Regions from separate parts of the Enterobacter sp. C4G1 genome, predicted to be linked through region 1. Evidence: predicted binding sites of a transcription regulator. Region 1 holds the regulator's gene; each other region holds the start of a gene.
The links. The regulator PurR, encoded in region 1, represses purine synthesis genes. The targets are predictions, from matches to a motif close to CANGCAAACGTTTGCNTG.
Positions count from the first base shown of each region.

Region 1 (4,684 bases):
TACCCCAGGCCACCCGAAATCACCGCACCACCGGCCGCAGCGCCCAGTGCATTACCCAGGTTAAACGCACCAATATTCACGGATGAAGAGAGTCCTGGCGCTTCATGCGCCACACGCATTACCCGCATCTGCAACGGCGGAACCACGGCAAAGGTCGCCGCACCCCATACCACCATCGCAATGGCTGCACCAAATTCGTTACGCGCCAGCCACGGAATGGCCACCATGATGGCAATCAGCAGCGTTAAGAAGCCTTTCAGCGTGCCACTCACGGAACGGTCTGCCAGCTTACCGCCCAGGTAGTTACCGATAGAGAACCCTACGCCAATCAGCACCAGCATCGCGGTAATAAAGACCGGCGTGGCATGAGTAATGTCGTGCAGCACGGGCGAAATATAGGTATAGAGCGTGAACATCGCCCCAGCCCCCAGCACGGTGGTCAGCAGTGCAGACAATACCTGAGGACGAACCAGCACGGACAGCTCTTTGCGTACATCAGGGCGTTCGCCTGCGCTGCCTTTTGGCAACGAGAAGAACAGTGCGACCATAGCAATCACGCCCAGTGCAGCGGTTGCCAGGAACGACATACGCCAGCCGATCGCTTCACCCAGCCACGTGGCCGCAGGTACACCGCCGATGTTGGCAATGGTCAGACCCATAAACATGGTTGCCACGGCGCTGGCCTGCTTATGTTTAGGTACAACGCTTGCTGCAACAACCGATCCCAGTCCGAAGAAGGCACCGTGGTTAAGGCTAGTCAGGATACGTGACAACATCAGCGTGGTGTAATCCGGTGAAAGCGCGGAAAGTACATTCCCAAGGGTAAAAATAGCCATCAGGAAAATCAGCGCATTACGGCGCGCACGGTGTGAAAGCAGCAACGTCATTAACGGTGCCCCTACCATCACGCCAATCGCGTAGGCGCTAATCAGCATACCGGCCGCCGGGATAGAGACGTCTACACCCCGGGCGATAACAGGCAATAACCCCATCGGGGAAAATTCGGTGGTGCCAATCCCAAAAGCGCCAATCGCCAGGGCCAGCAGAGGAAAATTGATTTTCATGAGTCAACTCCGGATGCCGTGTCGTACCACGACACAGAACAAAGAAGTCAAAAGCATGACACCAATCACAAAAAATGAGAAGTTAACAATTTGGCAAAAGATTATTGCCGGAGAAGTAACAATAAAAGGAAATCCGGAGGGAGAACGCTCTCCCCCCGTCTGAATCAGTGCAGAATAGCCGTAAACGATGCAGCAACTATCAAACCCAGCACGATAACGGTGGTCGTCAGCGAAAACTTAAGATCGGTACTCATCAATTTTTCTCCTTTTAATCACCTTACGAAAAGTGAGCTTGCTCATTTTTACACAGTTTACGTCAAAAATCTTCCTGGATTTAAACTGATATCCACTTTTGCTCTTCCCCTTTTCATCAAGATAGGACAAAATTCCACGCTAAATTTATTAGCGTACCGGCCATTGACCCCCTCCTGACGTCCTGTGTCGTTTTCCCGGCGTGTCGCAATTCCAGATTGCGTGATAAGGGTGAGAGAAGGCAAACGTTTACCTTCAAGTTTTTCAGGAGCTTAGGATATGGTCTGGAGTGACATTTAATGGCAACAATTAAAGACGTGGCAAAACGCGCAAACGTTTCCACTACAACCGTATCACATGTAATTAACAAAACCCGTTTTGTAGCGGAAGAGACGCGTAATGCCGTCTGGGCGGCGATCAAAGAACTGCACTATTCGCCAAGCGCGGTCGCACGTAGCCTTAAAGTTAATCACACCAAATCCATTGGTTTGCTGGCCACCAGCAGCGAAGCTGCATATTTCGCAGAGATAATCGAGGCGGTCGAGAAAAACTGCTTCCAGAAAGGCTATACCCTGATCCTGGGTAACGCGTGGAACAACCATGAGAAACAGCGCGCTTATCTGTCTATGATGGCGCAAAAACGCGTGGATGGCCTGCTGGTCATGTGTTCCGAATACCCGGATTCTGTGCTCTCCATGCTGGAAGAGTACCGTCACATCCCAATGGTGGTGATGGACTGGGGTGAAGCGCATGCCGATTTTACTGACTCAGTAATCGATAACGCCTTTGAAGGCGGTTACATGGCCGGTCGTTATCTGGTAGAACGGGGTCACCGCGAGATTGGCGTGATTCCAGGTCCACTGGAGCGCAACACCGGTGCAGGCCGTCTGGCCGGATTTATGAAAGCCATGGAAGAAGCACTGATCACCGTTCCAGAAAACTGGATTGTTCAGGGTGACTTTGAGCCTGAATCCGGTTACCGCGCAATGCAGCAAATTGTCTCCCAGCCGCATCGTCCGACTGCTGTCTTCTGCGGTGGCGATATTATGGCGATGGGTGCGCTTTGTGCTGCCGATGAGCTGGGTCTGCGCGTACCGCAGGATATTTCTGTGATCGGGTATGACAACGTGCGCAACGCGCGTTTCTTCACCCCGGCGCTGACCACTATTCATCAACCGAAAGATTCTCTGGGTGAAACAGCCTTCAACATGCTGATGGACAGGATCGTTAACAAACGTGAAGAGTCGCAGTCAATTGAAGTCCACCCGCGTCTTATCGAACGTCGCTCCGTGGCGGACGGTCCTTTCCGCGACTACCGCCGTTAATCGTGCACGGAGCCAGTTAATCTGGCTCCCGTAACCACTCCCTGTTCAGCGTTTCACTGTCCCCCAGGTAATCCAGCAGCCAGGCCATCGCGGGCGATACGTCACTTTGCTGCCAGGTCAGACAACAGGCCGCGTCCGGGAATGGGTTTTCAAGCTCAAGGGCAACCCACTCCCCGGCATCGATTCGTGGTCTGGCAAAATGGACCGGCACCATTGCCACACACAACCCGGCAGAAAGGCAGGTCGCGGAGGATTCCCAGTCGGGCGCAATCACCCGTCGCTGGTTATCCAGAAGCCAGGTCACACGCTTGGGTAACGAGCGTGACGTATCTTCCAGTACCAGCGATGGCCAGTTACGCAGGGTATCATCGCTTAACGGCCCTGCCATTGCCGCCAGCGGGTGATCGCTTGCCACCACGCATTTCCAGCTTAACATTCCCATATCGCGAAATGCGTAACGTCCCCCAACGGGTATGGCCTGTGTTGCGCCGATCGCCATCTCAGCCCTGCCATCTGCCAGCGCATCCCAGACACCGTTAAAGACTTCCTGCGATACCCGCAGCTCGACATCGGAGAAGTGGCGATAAAAATCGACAATCATCTGCCGGGTACGTTCGGGTTTTACGATGTTATCCACCGCAATAGAAAGATGACCTCGCCAGCCATTAGCAATCTGCTGACACTGTTCACGAGTGATCTGCATTTTTTTGATAACAGAACGCCCTTCTTTCAAAAACCACGCCCCGGCAGGCGTTAACTCCACGTCGCGATGGCGGCGTTCAAACAGCGGAACGGCCAGCCACTCCTCAAGCTGACGCACCGTGTAGCTAATGGCCGAGGGGACGCGGTGTAGTTCCTGCGCGGCTCCGCTGAAGCTGCCGTTACGGGCGACAGCATCCACAACTTCAAGAGAATAATCTGACCACATTTTCTGCCTGCAAAAAATTTGAATGCACCCGCCAAATATTAGCGTTTCACAAGCCGCTTTGCACTCCCTACACTCTGCGCCAACGTACCCTGCCTCCTTAAGGAGAATAAAACAATGCAACCCAGGAAAGGTTTTTTAGTCTGGCTCGGCGGCTTAAGCGTGCTGGGCTTTTTAGCTACCGATATGTACTTACCCGCATTCGCTGCAATGCAGGAAGATTTGCAAACGCCTGCCGCGGCCATTAGCGCCAGCCTGAGTTTGTTCCTCGCCGGTTTTGCCTTTGCACAGCTGCTGTGGGGGCCGCTCTCCGACCGTTTTGGTCGTAAACCAGTGCTGTTACTGGGTCTGGCAATTTTTGCCGTAGGCTGTCTTGGGATGTTGTGGGTACGCGATGCGACCTGGTTACTGGTGCTGCGTTTTGTTCAGGCCGTCGGCGTTTGTGCCGCAGCGGTCACCTGGCAGGCGCTGGTGACGGATTACTATCCGGCTTCACGGACCAATCGAATTTTTGCCACTATTATGCCGCTGGTAGGCCTCTCTCCCGCGCTTGCACCACTGCTGGGCAGTTGGATCCTGGCGCATTTCGACTGGCAGGCGATTTTCGCCACCCTGTTTGCCATCACTCTGGTGCTGATGCTGCCCGCATTCGCCCTGAAACCTGCGCATAAAAAAGAGACACATCCGGAAGCGAAGCCAACTACCTTTACCTCTTTGCTGCGCACCAAAGCGTACCGCGGCAACGTGCTTATCTACGCCGCCTGTTCAGCCAGCTTCTTTGCATGGCTGACCGGCTCACCCTTTATTCTGCACGATATGGGGTACAGCCCGGCGGCCATCGGCCTGAGCTATGTTCCACAGACTATCGCCTTCCTGGTGGGCGGTTACGGTTGCCGTGCGGCGCTGCAAAAATGGCAGGGGCAGCAGATGTTACCCTGGCTGCTGGCGCTGTACGCTTTAAGCGTTATTGGTACCTGGGCCGTCGGCTTTATTCCGGGGGCTGGTCTGGCGGAAATCCTGATTCCATTCTGTGTGATGGCAATTGCTAACGGTGCCATTTACCCGATTGTGGTGGCGCAGGCTTTACGGCCGTTCCCACAGGCAACGGGCCGTGCGGC
Region 1 is NZ_JBQVVV010000002.1:257,942-262,625, reverse strand. It holds gene ACT9TW_RS15105 (MFS transporter) at 1-1,064, opposite strand, end outside; gene cydH (cytochrome bd-I oxidase subunit CydH) at 1,229-1,318, opposite strand; gene purR (HTH-type transcriptional repressor PurR) at 1,616-2,641, shown strand; gene punR (DNA-binding transcriptional activator PunR) at 2,658-3,569, opposite strand; gene punC (purine nucleoside transporter PunC) at 3,684-4,684, shown strand, end outside.

Region 2 (4,684 bases), 1.5 Mb from region 1:
ATAGCTGAAACCGATGTAATCCACGCAGCCTTGTTTCAGCGCAGCTTTGTCTTCGGCGGTAATATCCAGCGCGAAGCCACGACGCTCAAAGTAGTTGAGCAGGTGTTGCGGGTACTTGCCGCGTACGTGCACATCGGTAAACCAGTAGCGACGGTGCATTGCATTCATCGCCATCATCATGTCGTCTGGCGCACAGGTCAGCGGATAAATTGGGCACATGGCAATCATGCAGCCAATCTGCAAAGACGGATTAATTTCGCGCCCGGCTTTTACTGCCAGCGCGCTGGCCACCAGCTCGTAGTGCGCCGCCTGGAACATTACCGGTTCGCGGTCTTCGCCCGGCTCGTACTTCAGCCCGGAGTTGGTAAACGGTGCGAAGTCTTCGTGGAAGTTTGCCTGGTTGTTGATCTCGTTAAAGGTCATCCAGTACTTCACTTTATGCTGATAGCGCTGGAAGACCACTTTTGAGAAACGCACAAAGAAATCGATCAGCTTGCGGTTACGCCAGCCGCCGTATTCGGTGACCAGATGGAAAGGCATCTCGAAGTGCGAGAGTGTGATGACCGGTTCGATGCCGTACTTCAGGCACTCGTCGAACAGGTCGTCGTAGAATTTCAGGCCAGCCTCGTTAGGCTCCAGTTCATCCCCTTTCGGGAAAATACGCGTCCAGGCGATAGAGGTTCGGAAACATTTGAACCCCATTTCGGCAAAGAGTCGGATGTCTTCTTTATAACGATGGTAGAAGTCGATGGCTTCATGGTTCGGGTAATTTTTTCCCTGCAACACGCCGTTGGTGATTTCACGCGGTACGCCGTGCGCCCCTGCGGTCATTACGTCGGCGACGCTGACGCCTTTGCCGCCCTCTTTCCAGCCGCCTTCCAGCTGATGCGCTGCAACCGCACCGCCCCACAGAAAACCTTCTTTGAATCCTGACATACTCTTTCCCTCATTCGATGTTGCTGATTGCTGACGGATACTGCTGTCTGAAATGGTAAACCGCGCCAATCAGGCCGGCGCTGTTGCCGTGGCTCACGACATCGGCAATATCTGCGATGCCAAACCACGTAAGATGCGTACGAAGTAAATCCATGAACCCTGGGCGTTCTGCGATACCGCCGCCGATAAAAATGGTTTGTGGATCGAAGACATTTGCCAGGTTGTAAAGCCCTGTTGCAATGCCGTTAAGAAAGTCATCGACCAGACGACGGCAAACCACATCGCCCGCATCGTAACCATCAAAAATGGTCTCCCCCGTGACATCATCAAGCCCCTGGCCGTGATAGTCGGCATAGCGCTTGCGAAGCGTACGCAGGGTGCAGTTTTCATTCATGGAGTGACGGGCGACTTTTCTGGAGTCTGCGCGCTCGGTAAGCATGTAGCCGAATTCCCCGGCACGAAAACGCGCACCGTGAACCAGCTTGCCGTTGCAGAAAATCGCGCCGCCTATCCCGGTGCCGATGGTCAGCACCAGAAAATTATCAGTACCGGCCGCTTTCCCCTGCCAGCGTTCGGCCAGAAGCACACAGTTAGCGTCATTTTCAACGGTGACCGGTAAACCCGTTTGCGCGCTCAGCCACTCCTGCATCGCAAAGTTATCGAAGCGGCGAATCGCCCCGCCCATTTCGATATAACCGGTATGGGGATTGACGTAGCCCGGCGCGCTGATGGCAATACCCTCAAGGTCCGGGTGTAACGCCACCCATTGCAGCATTTCTGAAAGAATGGCATCACCGTCGCTGTTCTTAATAGCGGCTTTATCCCTGTGCAACAGCTCGCCCTGCGTGGTTACGATGCCCATTTTTAATGCGGTGCCACCAATGTCGAATGCGGCAATGTTCATGACGTTCATCCCTCCTGAATGAAACTGAAACCGGTTTCAGTTTCATGATGTTCATTCAACAAACCGCTTGCAAGCAACTTCCCGAAACCGGTTTCATTTTCGTGAACAGAGTCAAGTTTGAGCGTGAACAATCACCACAGCGCTAAAAAAATCCCTGTGCACATTTCTGTTGCAGAATAGGCTCGCAAACGTTTGCCTGGACTGTTAGAATTGCGCCGATTTTTCTTACTAGCTATGCAATCGCGTGGGGATTTAAGCCGTGACCAACAAAACTTCTCTCAGCTACAAAGATGCCGGTGTTGATATTGACGCAGGTAATGCGCTGGTTGACCGAATCAAAGGTGTGGTGAAAAAAACCCGCCGCCCGGAAGTGATGGGTGGTCTGGGTGGATTCGGCGCACTGTGCGCGCTGCCGCAAAAATATCGTGAACCTGTTCTGGTCTCGGGTACTGACGGTGTGGGTACGAAACTGCGCCTGGCGATGGATCTTAAACGTCATGACACGATCGGTATCGATCTGGTGGCGATGTGTGTAAACGACCTGGTGGTTCAGGGCGCAGAGCCGCTGTTCTTCCTTGACTACTACGCAACCGGCAAACTGGATGTGGATACCGCAGCCAGCGTGATTAACGGCATTGCCGAAGGCTGCCTGCAATCCGGCTGTTCCCTGGTTGGTGGCGAAACGGCTGAAATGCCGGGTATGTATCACGGTGAAGATTATGACGTCGCCGGTTTCTGCGTCGGCGTGGTAGAAAAATCAGAAATTATCGACGGCAGTAAAGTGGCTGACGGCGATGTGCTGGTTGCGCTGGCTTCCAGCGGCCCGCATTCCAACGGTTATTCTCTGGTGCGAAAAATCCTTGAAGTCAGCGGTTCTGACCCACTGACCACTGAGCTGGATGGCAAACCTCTGGCCGATCACCTGCTGGCACCTACCCGCATCTACGTGAAAAACGTGCTGGAGCTTATCGAGAACGTCGACGTTCACGCGATTGCCCACCTGACCGGTGGCGGCTTCTGGGAAAACATTCCGCGCGTACTGCCGGATAATACCCAGGCCGTGATCGACGAATCTTCCTGGCAGTGGCCGTCCGTATTTAACTGGCTGCAAACCGCAGGCAACGTCAGCTCTCATGAAATGTATCGTACCTTCAACTGCGGCGTGGGTATGGTCATCGCACTGCCTGCAAGCGAAGCTGATAAGGCCATTACGCTTCTGAATGAGAAAGGTGAAAACGCGTGGAAAATCGGTATCATCAAAGCATCTGATTCCGAACAGCGTGTGGTCATTGAATGAAAAACATCGTGGTGCTCATTTCCGGTAACGGAAGCAATTTGCAGGCGGTCATTGACGCCTGCAAACAGAAGAAGATAAATGGCACCATACGTGCAGTTTTCAGCAACAAGGCCGATGCATTCGGCCTTGAGCGTGCCCGCGATGCAAATATCCCGGCGCACGCGCTGGAAGCCAGCCAGTTCTCAGGGCGTGAAGCCTTTGACCGCGAACTGGTGCAAGAAATAGACGCTTATGCGCCGGATGTTGTGGTGCTGGCAGGTTATATGCGTATTCTCAGCCCGGCGTTTGTTTCCCACTATTCCGGGCGTCTGCTCAATATCCACCCTTCTCTTCTGCCTAAATACCCAGGCCTGCATACTCATCGCCAGGTGCTGGAAAATGGCGATGAAGAGCATGGGACATCCGTACACTTCGTCACCGACGAACTCGACGGCGGGCCTGTTATTTTACAGGCGAAGGTTCCGGTATTTGACGGCGACACCGAAGAAGATGTCACTGAGCGCGTGCAGGCGCAGGAACACGCTATTTACCCGCTGGTGGTGAGCTGGTTTGTTGACGGGCGTCTGGAGATGCGCGACGGCACGGCCTGGCTGGACGGCGTTCAGCTTCCTGCACAAGGTTATGCGGCTGACGAGTAGTTTGTTATGTCGGGTGGCGCTGCGCTTACCCGACCTACACATTGCATTACCCGATATTCCCTTCCCTCAACCCTCTAAAATCCCCCAGAAAAAAAATAACTGTCATACTTTTCTGGCACTGTTGGACATATCGTGGAAATGCTCGCCATAATAAGGACGAGACGGATTTACCACGTCCTGTGATTGAACTGGAGTGTGAGCTGTAATGGGTCAGGAAAAGTTATATATCGAGAAAGAGCTGAGCTGGTTAGCATTCAACGAGCGTGTCCTTCAGGAAGCGGCAGATAAAGGTAACCCGCTGATTGAGCGTATGCGTTTTTTGGGTATTTATTCCAACAACCTGGATGAATTCTATAAAGTTCGCTTTGCAGAGCTGAAGCGCCGAATCATCATCAGTGAAGAGCAAGGCTTAAACTCGCACTCGCGGCATCTGCTTGGCAAAATCCAGGCCCGCGTGTTGAAAGCCGATCAGGAATTTGACGGTCTGTACAACGAACTGCTGCTGGAAATGGCACGCAACCAAATCTTCCTGATTAATGAACGCCAGCTCTCCGTCAACCAGCAAAACTGGTTACGTCACTACTTCAAGCAATATCTGCGCCAGCACATTACCCCGATTCTGATTAACCGCGAAACTGACCTGGTGCAGTTCCTGAAAGATGATTACACCTATCTGGCGGTTGAGATCATTCGCGGTGAATCTATTCGCTACGCGCTGCTGGAAATCCCGTCTGATAAGGTGCCACGTTTTGTGAACCTGCCGCCGGAAACGCCGCGCCGACGCAAACCGATGATCTTGCTCGACAACATTCTGCGCTATTGCCTGGATGATATCTTCAAAGGCTTCTTCGATTACGATGCGTTAAACGCCTATTCCATGAAGATGACCCGTGACGCCGAATATGACCT
Region 2 is NZ_JBQVVV010000002.1:1,739,180-1,743,863, forward strand. It holds gene ACT9TW_RS22135 (6-phospho-beta-glucosidase) at 1-936, opposite strand, end outside; gene bglK (beta-glucoside kinase BglK) at 947-1,840, opposite strand; gene purM (phosphoribosylformylglycinamidine cyclo-ligase) at 2,100-3,137, shown strand; gene purN (phosphoribosylglycinamide formyltransferase) at 3,134-3,775, shown strand; gene ppk1 (polyphosphate kinase 1) at 3,981-4,684, shown strand, end outside.
Region 2: a site for PurR is predicted at 2,022-2,039, ahead of purM (phosphoribosylformylglycinamidine cyclo-ligase). Genes of this name have one in related genera too.

Region 3 (4,684 bases), on a different contig from region 1:
CTATCAGAAGATAAACGAGCAGCTTTCCAATAAATTTCATGGTCTTCCATCCCGCGAAACGCACATAAAGGAGTTATGCACGATTTATGCGCAATGCTCAAGGCGGGAATGGTGTAATTCGATGTCACGGCAGGCATTGACTGCCTGCCGTGATGGCGATCAATTTTTTTCAGGCGGGAAAACGAGGTTCAGTACGATGGCCGTAATACCGCCAGCCGCGATGCCGGAAGAGAGCAGGTTTTTCAGCCAGTCTGGTGCGAACTGAAGGATCAGCGGCTGCTGAGAAACACCCAGGCCGACAGCCAGAGACAGCGCGATAATCATGATCGCACGGCGATTCAGCGGCTCGCGCGAGACAATGCGCACACCCGATGCGGCGATAGTCCCGAACATCACAAGCGTTGCGCCGCCAAGCACAGGCTCAGGAATGTGCTGCACAAAACCACTTACTGCCGGGAACAGGCCGAGCACGATCAGCATCAGTGCCACCACAAAACCGACGTAGCGGCTGGCAACGCCGGTCAGCTGGATCACGCCATTATTCTGGCCGAAGCAGGAGTTCGGGAAGGTGTTGAACACCGCAGAGACAAACGAGTTCAGGCCGTTTGCCAGCACGCCGCCTTTCAGGCGTTTCATGTACAGCGGGCCAGAAACTGGCTGCTCAGAGACATCAGACGTCGCCGTAATATCACCGATGGTTTCCAGCGAGGTGATCATAAAGACCAGCATCAGCGGCACCAGTAGACCCCAGTCAATGCCCAGGCCGTAGTACAGCGGGGTCGGGATGGTGATTAATGCACTGCTGGTGGGGGCGGTATTTTCCGGCAGCATCCCCAGCGCCCATGCCAGCAGATAACCGGCAGCCATGGCGATCACCAGTGACGCGACGCGCAGGTAAGGGTTACGCTGACGGTTAAGCAGAATAATGATCGCCAGCACCACGCCTGCCAGCAGCAGGTTTTTCGGTGCGCCGAAGGTATGGTCGGCCATTGCGCTATAACCGCCGCCGATGGAGGTCAGGCCAACCTGAATCAGAGACAGGCCGATAATCATCACTACCACGCCGGACACCAGTGGGGTGATCACGCGGCGCGCCAGGTGCAGAACGCGGGAGATAACCATTTCCGTGCAGCTTGCCAGCATCAGTGTACCGAACAGGGCTGCCATCATGGTCGGGACATCTGCACCACCGGTTTTCAGCGCCGTGCCGCCCATAATCAGCGGTGCCACAAAGTTAAAACTGGTGCCCTGAATCGACAGCAAGCCCGAACCCACCGGACCCCACGCTTTAATCTGAATAATCGAGGCCACGCCAGAGGCGAACAGGGACATGCTGATGATGTGTTGTGTGTCCTGAGCCGGTAAACCAAGCGCCTGGCAAATCAGCAGAGCAGGCGTGATCACCGCAACAAACATCGCCAGTAAATGCTGACAAGCGGCAAACAAGGTTTGAGGCAGCGGTGGGCGATCTTCAAGGCGGTAGATCAATTCACTGTTATGCGGCTGCGCAATCGGTTGCGCATCGGGAGACTCTATGGTGTTAACGGACATCGGAAGCAATCCCACGGTAGAAAAGCGGGCATTTTATCTGACCAGTTGGTAAAAGCAAACGATTGCCAGCAAAAAAAGATAAGAAAATCTGCCGCTGCGGGCACCTTTTCTACACCCCATCAGGAAAAAAAATTACACTTTTTACGCGGGTGGCTCATGACGAGCGCAAACCCGCCAGGATAACGCCGCGTGTGAGTGGAATACGCGCAGAATAAGGAGCCCTCTATGATTCACCTCGATACGTTGTCGACACTTGTTGCCGCAACGCTGGTCTTACTGCTTGGCCGTAAACTGGTACACAGTGTTTCCCTTCTCAAGAAGTACACCATTCCTGAACCCGTTGCCGGTGGATTGCTGGTGGCGCTGGCCCTGCTGGTGCTGAAGAAAAGCATGGGATGGGAAATCGATTTTGATATGTCCCTGAAAGACCCGCTGATGCTGGCTTTCTTTGCCACCATCGGCCTGAATGCCAACCTGGCGAGCCTGCGCGCGGGCGGTAAAGTGCTGGGTGTGTTTCTGATTGTGGTGGTTGGGCTGTTACTGATGCAAAATGCCATCGGTATCGGCATGGCCACGCTGCTGGGGCTGGATCCGCTGATGGGGCTGCTGGCAGGGTCAATCACGCTGTCTGGTGGACATGGCACCGGTGCCGCGTGGAGCAAGCTGTTCATTGAGCGTTACGGCTTTGAAAACGCAACGGAAGTGGCGATGGCCTGCGCAACCTTCGGCCTGGTGCTGGGCGGGTTGATTGGTGGCCCGGTGGCGCGCTATCTGGTGAAGCACTCCACTACGCCAGACGGCAGACCGGACGATGAACTGGTGCCCACGGCGTTTGAAAAGCCGGATGTCGGGCGCAGTATTACTTCGCTGGTGCTGATTGAAACCATCGCGATGATTGCCATCTGCCTGACCGTGGGCAAAGTGGTTGCGCAATGGCTGGCAGGCTCCGCATTTGAACTGCCGACATTTGTTTGCGTGCTGTTTGTCGGGGTGGTGCTGAGTAACGGTCTGGCCGCAATGGGCTTCTACCGCGTGTTCGAACGTGCCGTTTCGGTGCTGGGTAACGTCTGCCTGTCACTGTTCCTGGCGATGGCGCTGATGAGCCTCAAGCTCTGGGAACTGGCCTCTCTGGCGCTGCCGATGGTCGCTATTCTGGCGGTTCAGGCCCTGTTTATGGCCCTGTATGCCATGTTTGTCACCTGGCGCATGATGGGTAAAAACTACGATGCTGCGGTACTGGCTGCGGGACATTGCGGGTTTGGTCTGGGTGCGACGCCGACCGCTATTGCCAACATGCAGGCGATCACCGAGCGATTCGGTCCCTCTCATATGGCGTTTCTGGTGGTTCCGATGGTGGGGGCGTTCTTTATTGATATCGTCAACGCGCTGGTGATCAAGCTGTACCTGATGCTGCCAATGTTTGCCTGATATCAGGCGTTGGAATAGCGCTCGGTTTCAGGCATCCAGCGTTCAATAAGCGCGGTTGCCTGATCCGGGTAACGTTCATGAATATGGCGGGCAAGGCGCTGAACTTCGGGGATCATGGCCTGATCGCGCAGCAGATCGGCCACCTTGAATTCGGCGTTCCCCGTCTGGCGTGTGCCCAGCAATTCGCCCGGGCCACGGATCTCCAGATCTTTTTGCGCAATCACGAAGCCATCGTTGCTGTCGCGTAACACCTGCAAACGCATTTGTGCCGTTTTCGAAAGCGGGGCTTTGTAGAGCAATACGCAGTGGGAAGCCACGGCACCACGCCCGACACGGCCACGCAGCTGGTGGAGTTGCGCAAGGCCAAGACGTTCCGGGTTTTCAATGATCATCAGGCTGGAGTTAGGAACATCCACGCCCACTTCAATGACAGTGGTGGCAATCAGCAAATGCAAATCACCCTGTTTGAATGACTGCATCACCGCCTGTTTTTCGGCAGGCTTCATGCGCCCGTGAACCAGGCCCACGTTCAGCTCTGGCAGGGCCAGTTTCAGCTCTTCCCACGTTGCCTCTGCCGCCTGCGCTTCAAGCAGCTCGGATTCTTCAATCAGCGTGCAGACCCAGTACGCCTGGCGGCCTTCGTGAGTACAGGCGTTGCGTACGCGGTCGATGATATCGCTGCGGCGCGTGTCCGGGATGGCAACCGTGGTGACAGGGGTACGGCCTGGCGGCAGTTCGTCGATAGTGGAGGTGTCCAGATCGGCGTAGGCGGTCATCGCCAGGGTGCGGGGGATTGGTGTTGCGGTCATGATCAGCTGATGCGGGTGGAAGCCCTGCTGAAGACCCTTTTCCCACAGCGCCAGACGCTGATGCACACCAAAACGGTGTTGTTCGTCGATGATCACCAGGGCCAGGCCATTAAACTGCACCTGTTCCTGGAAGATGGCGTGCGTGCCGACAATCATCTGCACTTCGCCGCTGGCAATGGCGTCCTGTTGCGCAAGACGCGCTTTGCCCTTTTGCTTACCGGCAAGCCAGCCGACTTCAACGCCAAGCGGGGCAAACCAGTTGCGGAAGTTGTTTGCGTGTTGCTCAGCCAGGAGTTCAGTGGGTGCCATCAGCGCCACCTGTTTGCCGTGGGCGATCGCACGCAGGGCGGCCAGTGCAGCAACCAGCGTTTTACCGGAACCCACATCACCCTGTACCAGACGCATCATGGGTACATCGAGCGCCATATCACGTTCAATCTCGGCTACCACGCGCTCCTGTGCGCCCGTCGGTTTAAACGGCAGCGATGCCAGCAGCTTATCTTTTAAATCATCATGGGTGCTTAACGGCTGAGCGTGGAAACGCTGCGCGCCTGCACGCAGTGCCAGCATACTCAGGTTATGCGCCAGTAATTCTTCAAGGATAAGCCGCCGCTGTGCCGGATGCTGGCCGCTTTCTAAATCACTGAGCTGTAGCGACGGAGGCGGGCGATGCAGCGTATGCAGCGCTTGCGGCAGGCTCATCATTCCCTGAGCCAGCTCAGGCGGCAGCAGTTCGGCAATGGCGCAGGTATCGAGCAGCTCCAGCGCCTGATCGGTGAGCTTACGTAATGTGGCCTGTTTGATGCCTTCGGTGGTCGGGTAAACCGGGGTCAGCGTTTCCTGTAGTTCCGGCGTGCTGAGATCGCCCTGCACACGGTATTCCGGGTGGATCATCT
Region 3 is NZ_JBQVVV010000001.1:1,201,225-1,205,908, forward strand. It holds gene ACT9TW_RS05770 (AsmA family protein) at 1-40, opposite strand, end outside; gene ACT9TW_RS05775 (nucleobase:cation symporter-2 family protein) at 160-1,551, opposite strand; gene gltS (sodium/glutamate symporter) at 1,777-2,979, shown strand; gene recG (ATP-dependent DNA helicase RecG) at 2,982-4,684, opposite strand, start outside.
Region 3: a site for PurR is predicted at 1,603-1,620, ahead of ACT9TW_RS05775 (nucleobase:cation symporter-2 family protein). Genes of this name have one in related genera too.

Region 4 (4,684 bases), 1.6 Mb from region 1:
ACGTTAATAATGGACGTACCGAACCCCCTTCCTGATTCAGCAAGGCGCTCATTAGATGAAGAGGTTCGATGAATTGGTTGTCGTGCCCCAGTGCGAGGGACTGGGCATCGGCGAGTGCAAGCTGGAATTTATTAGTAAGACGATCCAGACGCATAACTCCTCCCATAACAGGTCAAATTTGCTACTGGAGATTAAATGAGGTCATCCCTCAATTATTCAAGGTTAATGACCTGAATTATGTGAAAAGAAAACGGCACGTACCGGATCGTCTTGATTCTTTAGGTTATATCAGCCAAATAAAACTTGCCATACGACCCGTCGTCTTGTCACGACGATAAGAGAAAAAATCACCCTTTTCGGTGAACGTACAGCGATCGCCACCGAAGATTTGCGTAATACCCACGCGATGCAGACGCTGACGCGCAAGCTGATAAATATCGGCCAGATATTTTTCACCCACCGACTGAAACGCGGTGACGGCTTGCGGGTCTTTATCCATAAAGGCTTCGCGTACCTCAGGCCCGACTTCAAAGGCGCGAGGGCCAATTGCCGGGCCAAGCCAGGCAATAATGTTGGCAGGGTCATCGGCAAAGCAGGCGACCGTCTCCTCCAGAACCCCTTCGCACAAGCCACGCCATCCCGCGTGCGCGGCCGCGACTTCAGTTCCAGCATGGTTACAGAAGAGAACCGGCAGGCAATCGGCGGTCATAACGGCACAAACTGTCCCGGGAGTATTACTGTAAGAGGCGTCGGCGCGTTTAGAAACATAGGGTTCACCCGTCAGTTTCAGTACGTCCTTGCCATGCACCTGCTCGAGCCAGACGGGTTTTGACGGTAAGTTACCGGCCGCAAGCATACGCTTGCGGTTTTCCTCAACGTGTTCCAGAACATCACCGCAATGCGCGCCGAGATTTAATGACTCCCACGCGCCCTGGCTTACCCCGCCGATGCGGGTCGAACTACAGGCGGCCACACCCTCAGGAAGTGGCCACTCCGGGACAATCAGTTTGGTCATAACCAGGCCACCTGGTCCTTATGCTCTTCAAAATCAGCGCGTAATGCTTCGATAAGCTCCACCATATCCTGTGGGATAGGCGCGTGCCATTCCATCTGAATGCCGGTGATCGGATGGTAAAGACGCAGCATTGTTGCGTGCAGAGCCTGGCGGTCAAACTTACGCAGGACGCTGATGAACTCATCAGATGCGCCTTTAGGTGGGCGCGGACGACCACCGTAAACCTGATCACCCACCAGCGGATGAGTGATGTGTGCCATATGGACACGAATCTGGTGTGTACGACCCGTTTCAAGGCGCAGACGCAGACGCGTATGGATACGGAAATGCTCCATAATGCGGTAGTGCGTTACCGCCGGTTTCCCCATTGGGTGCACCGACATATGCGTGCGTTTGGTTGGGTGGCGGCTGATAGGTTCTTCTACCGTGCCCCCCGAGGTCATATGACCAATCGCGACAGCTTCATATTCACGGGTAATTTCACGCAGCTGCAACGATTCCACCAGACGTGTCTGTGCAGGAATGGTTTTCGCCACCACCATCAGACCTGTGGTGTCTTTATCCAGACGGTGAACAATACCGGCGCGCGGAACGTCCGCAATTGGCGGGTAGTAATGGAGGAGTGCGTTTAATACTGTACCATCAGGATTACCGGCACCTGGATGAACAACCAGATCGCGCGGCTTGTTGATAACCAGAATGTCATCATCTTCGTAGACGATGTCCAGTGGGATATCCTGCGGTTCAAAACGCACTTCTTCTTCAATTTCAGCATTGATGGCGACAGCTTCCCCACCTAACACTTTCTCTTTTGGTTTGTCCCAGACTTTGCCGTTTACCATCACGCGTTGGTCAAGGATCCATTCTTTTATACGTGAACGCGAATAATCAGGGAACAATTCGGCCAAAGCCTGATCTAAGCGTTGACCGAGCTGATTTTCGGAGACTGTTGCGGTGAGTTCTACTCGTTGTGCCATAAACTGCTTCTTCGTTTAACGTTGGGTTTTACGGCTTTGCCGTTTAATATAGTGTGCTATTGTAGCTGGTCTTAATCGGGAGCAGGAACAGAGTTTCTCCCGGACAAACATTTGAGGAAAGTCAAAACGTCATGACGCGCATGAAATATCTGGTGGCAGCGGCCACGTTGAGCCTGGCTTTGGTGGGCTGCTCCGGTTCAAATGAACAGGTCCCTGACAATCCGCCGAATGAAATCTATGCGACTGCACAACAAAAGTTGCAGGACGGTAACTGGAAACAGGCGATAACGCAACTGGAAGCGTTGGATAATCGCTATCCATTTGGTCCGTATTCACAGCAGGTACAGTTAGATCTCATCTACGCATACTATAAAAATGCCGATCTGCCGCTGGCTCAGGCAACCATCGATCGTTTCATGCGTCTGAACCCGACTCATCCTAACATCGACTATGTGATGTACATGCGCGGCCTCACCAACATGGCGCTGGACGACAGTGCTCTGCAAGGTTTCTTTGGTGTTGATCGTTCCGACCGCGATCCTCAACATGCGCGTGACGCCTTTAACGACTTCTCCAAGCTGGTGCGCAGTTATCCAAACAGCCAGTATATTACCGATGCCACTAAACGTCTGGTTTTCCTGAAAGACCGTCTGGCTAAGTATGAATACTCCGTTGCCGAATACTACACTCGCCGTGGCGCATGGGTTGCCGTGGTTAACCGTGTAGAAGGAATGCTGCGCGATTACCCAGATACGCAAGCCACGCGTGATGGCCTGAAGCTGATGGAAAATGCATACCGTCAAATGCAGATGAACGCGCAGGCTGAAAAGGTCGCGAAAATCATCGCCGCGAACAGCAGCAATACCTGATATTCCGCTCAAAGCAAAACGGCAGCCCAATGGCTGCCGTTTTTTTATTCATTTCTGTCGCAAGCTGAAGCGGTTTAGCTACAACACATCCTATCAACTATGGCCTCAATTTCTGACTTCGACAAGGTAAAAATCGCCTCTTCCTGTCCTGCCTCACAAAAAAGATTCCCTGACAAAAACCGACAAAATAACGTGATATAAATCACACATTTTGACATTAGGACAGGTATGCTGGGATCACCAAGACGGAAAGACAAGAGGTAAAATTTATGACAATGAACATTACCAGTAAACAAATGGAAATTACTCCGGCAATTCGCCAGCACGTCGCAGACCGTCTCGCCAAACTGGATAAATGGCAAACTCATTTGATTAATCCACATATCATCCTGTCCAAGGAGCCACAGGGTTTCATCGCTGACGCAACTATCAATACTCCAAACGGCCATCTGGTCGCCAGCGCTAAACACGAGGATATGTACACCGCAATTAACGATTTGATCAACAAGCTGGAACGGCAGCTCAATAAAGTGCAACACAAAGGCGAAGCCCGTCGCGCCACAACATCGGTGAAAGACGCCAGCCTCGCGGAAGAAGTTGAAGAAGAGTAATCCTTTAAATTGAGTGTACCGCCAACGCGCCTTCGGGCGCGTTTTTTATTGACAGGGTGAAAACAGTGCAGGTACTTTAACGGTATCAACCACAGGATGACTCAATGAAACTAACGCCGTTTTTCTTCGCATTCTTTTTTACCTTCCCCTGAATGGGAGGCGTTTCGTCGTGTGATAAAGAATGCGAAGACGAACAACAAGGCCTCCCAAACCGGGGGGCCTTTTTTATTGATAACGATAAAATGAGACAGGCAACACTATGACACCGGAAAACCCGTTACTGGATCTGCGAGTAAAAATCAGCGCGCTGGATGAAAAATTACTGGCACTGCTCGCAGAACGCCGCTTACTCGCTGTCGAAGTGGGCAAAGCCAAGCTGGACTCCCATCGCCCCGTACGTGATATCGACCGTGAGCGTGACCTGCTGGAGCGTCTGATTCAGCTTGGAAAAGCGCACCACCTTGATGCCCATTACATCACCCGTCTGTTCCAGCTTATCATCGAAGATTCCGTTCTGACCCAACAAGCGCTGTTACAGCAGCATCTGAACAAAACCAATCCGCACTCTGCCCGTATCGCGTTTCTGGGCCCGAAAGGTTCGTATTCACACCTGGCGGCACGTCAGTATGCAGCCCGCCATTTCGAAGAGTTTATCGAAAGTGGGTGCGCGAAGTTTGCCGACATTTTCAATCAGGTTGAAACCGGCCAGGCCGATTACGCCGTGGTCCCGATTGAAAATACCAGCTCCGGCGCCATCAATGATGTCTACGACCTGCTGCAACACACCAGTCTGTCGCTGGTTGGCGAGCTGACTATTCCAATTGACCACTGTGTTCTGGTCTCAGGCTCCACTGACCTGAGCAAAATCGACACGGTGTACAGCCATCCGCAGCCGTTCCAGCAATGCAGCCAGTTCCTGAACCGCTATCCGAACTGGAAGATTGAGTACACCGAAAGTACCTCTGCGGCGATGGAAAAAGTCGCGCAGGCAAACTCCCCGACCGTAGCCGCACTGGGTAGCGAAGCGGGTGGCGCGCTGTACGGATTGCAGGTGCTGGAACGTAACCTCGCTAACCAGACGCAAAACATTACGCGTTTTGTGGTGCTGGCGCGCAAAGCCATTAATGTGTCCGATCAGGTCCCGGCAAAAACCACGCTGTTGATGGCCACCGGCCAGCAGGCTGGTGCGCTGGTTGAAGCCCTGCTGGTGCT
Region 4 is NZ_JBQVVV010000002.1:1,860,834-1,865,517, forward strand. It holds gene clpB (ATP-dependent chaperone ClpB) at 1-154, opposite strand, end outside; gene yfiH (purine nucleoside phosphorylase YfiH) at 284-1,015, opposite strand; gene rluD (23S rRNA pseudouridine(1911/1915/1917) synthase RluD) at 1,012-1,992, opposite strand; gene bamD (outer membrane protein assembly factor BamD) at 2,124-2,861, shown strand; gene raiA (ribosome-associated translation inhibitor RaiA) at 3,131-3,472, shown strand; Phe leader region at 3,576-3,701, shown strand; gene pheL (pheA operon leader peptide PheL) at 3,577-3,624, shown strand; gene pheA (bifunctional chorismate mutase/prephenate dehydratase) at 3,732-4,684, shown strand, end outside.
Region 4: a site for PurR is predicted at 3,016-3,033, ahead of raiA (ribosome-associated translation inhibitor RaiA). Genes of this name have one in related genera too.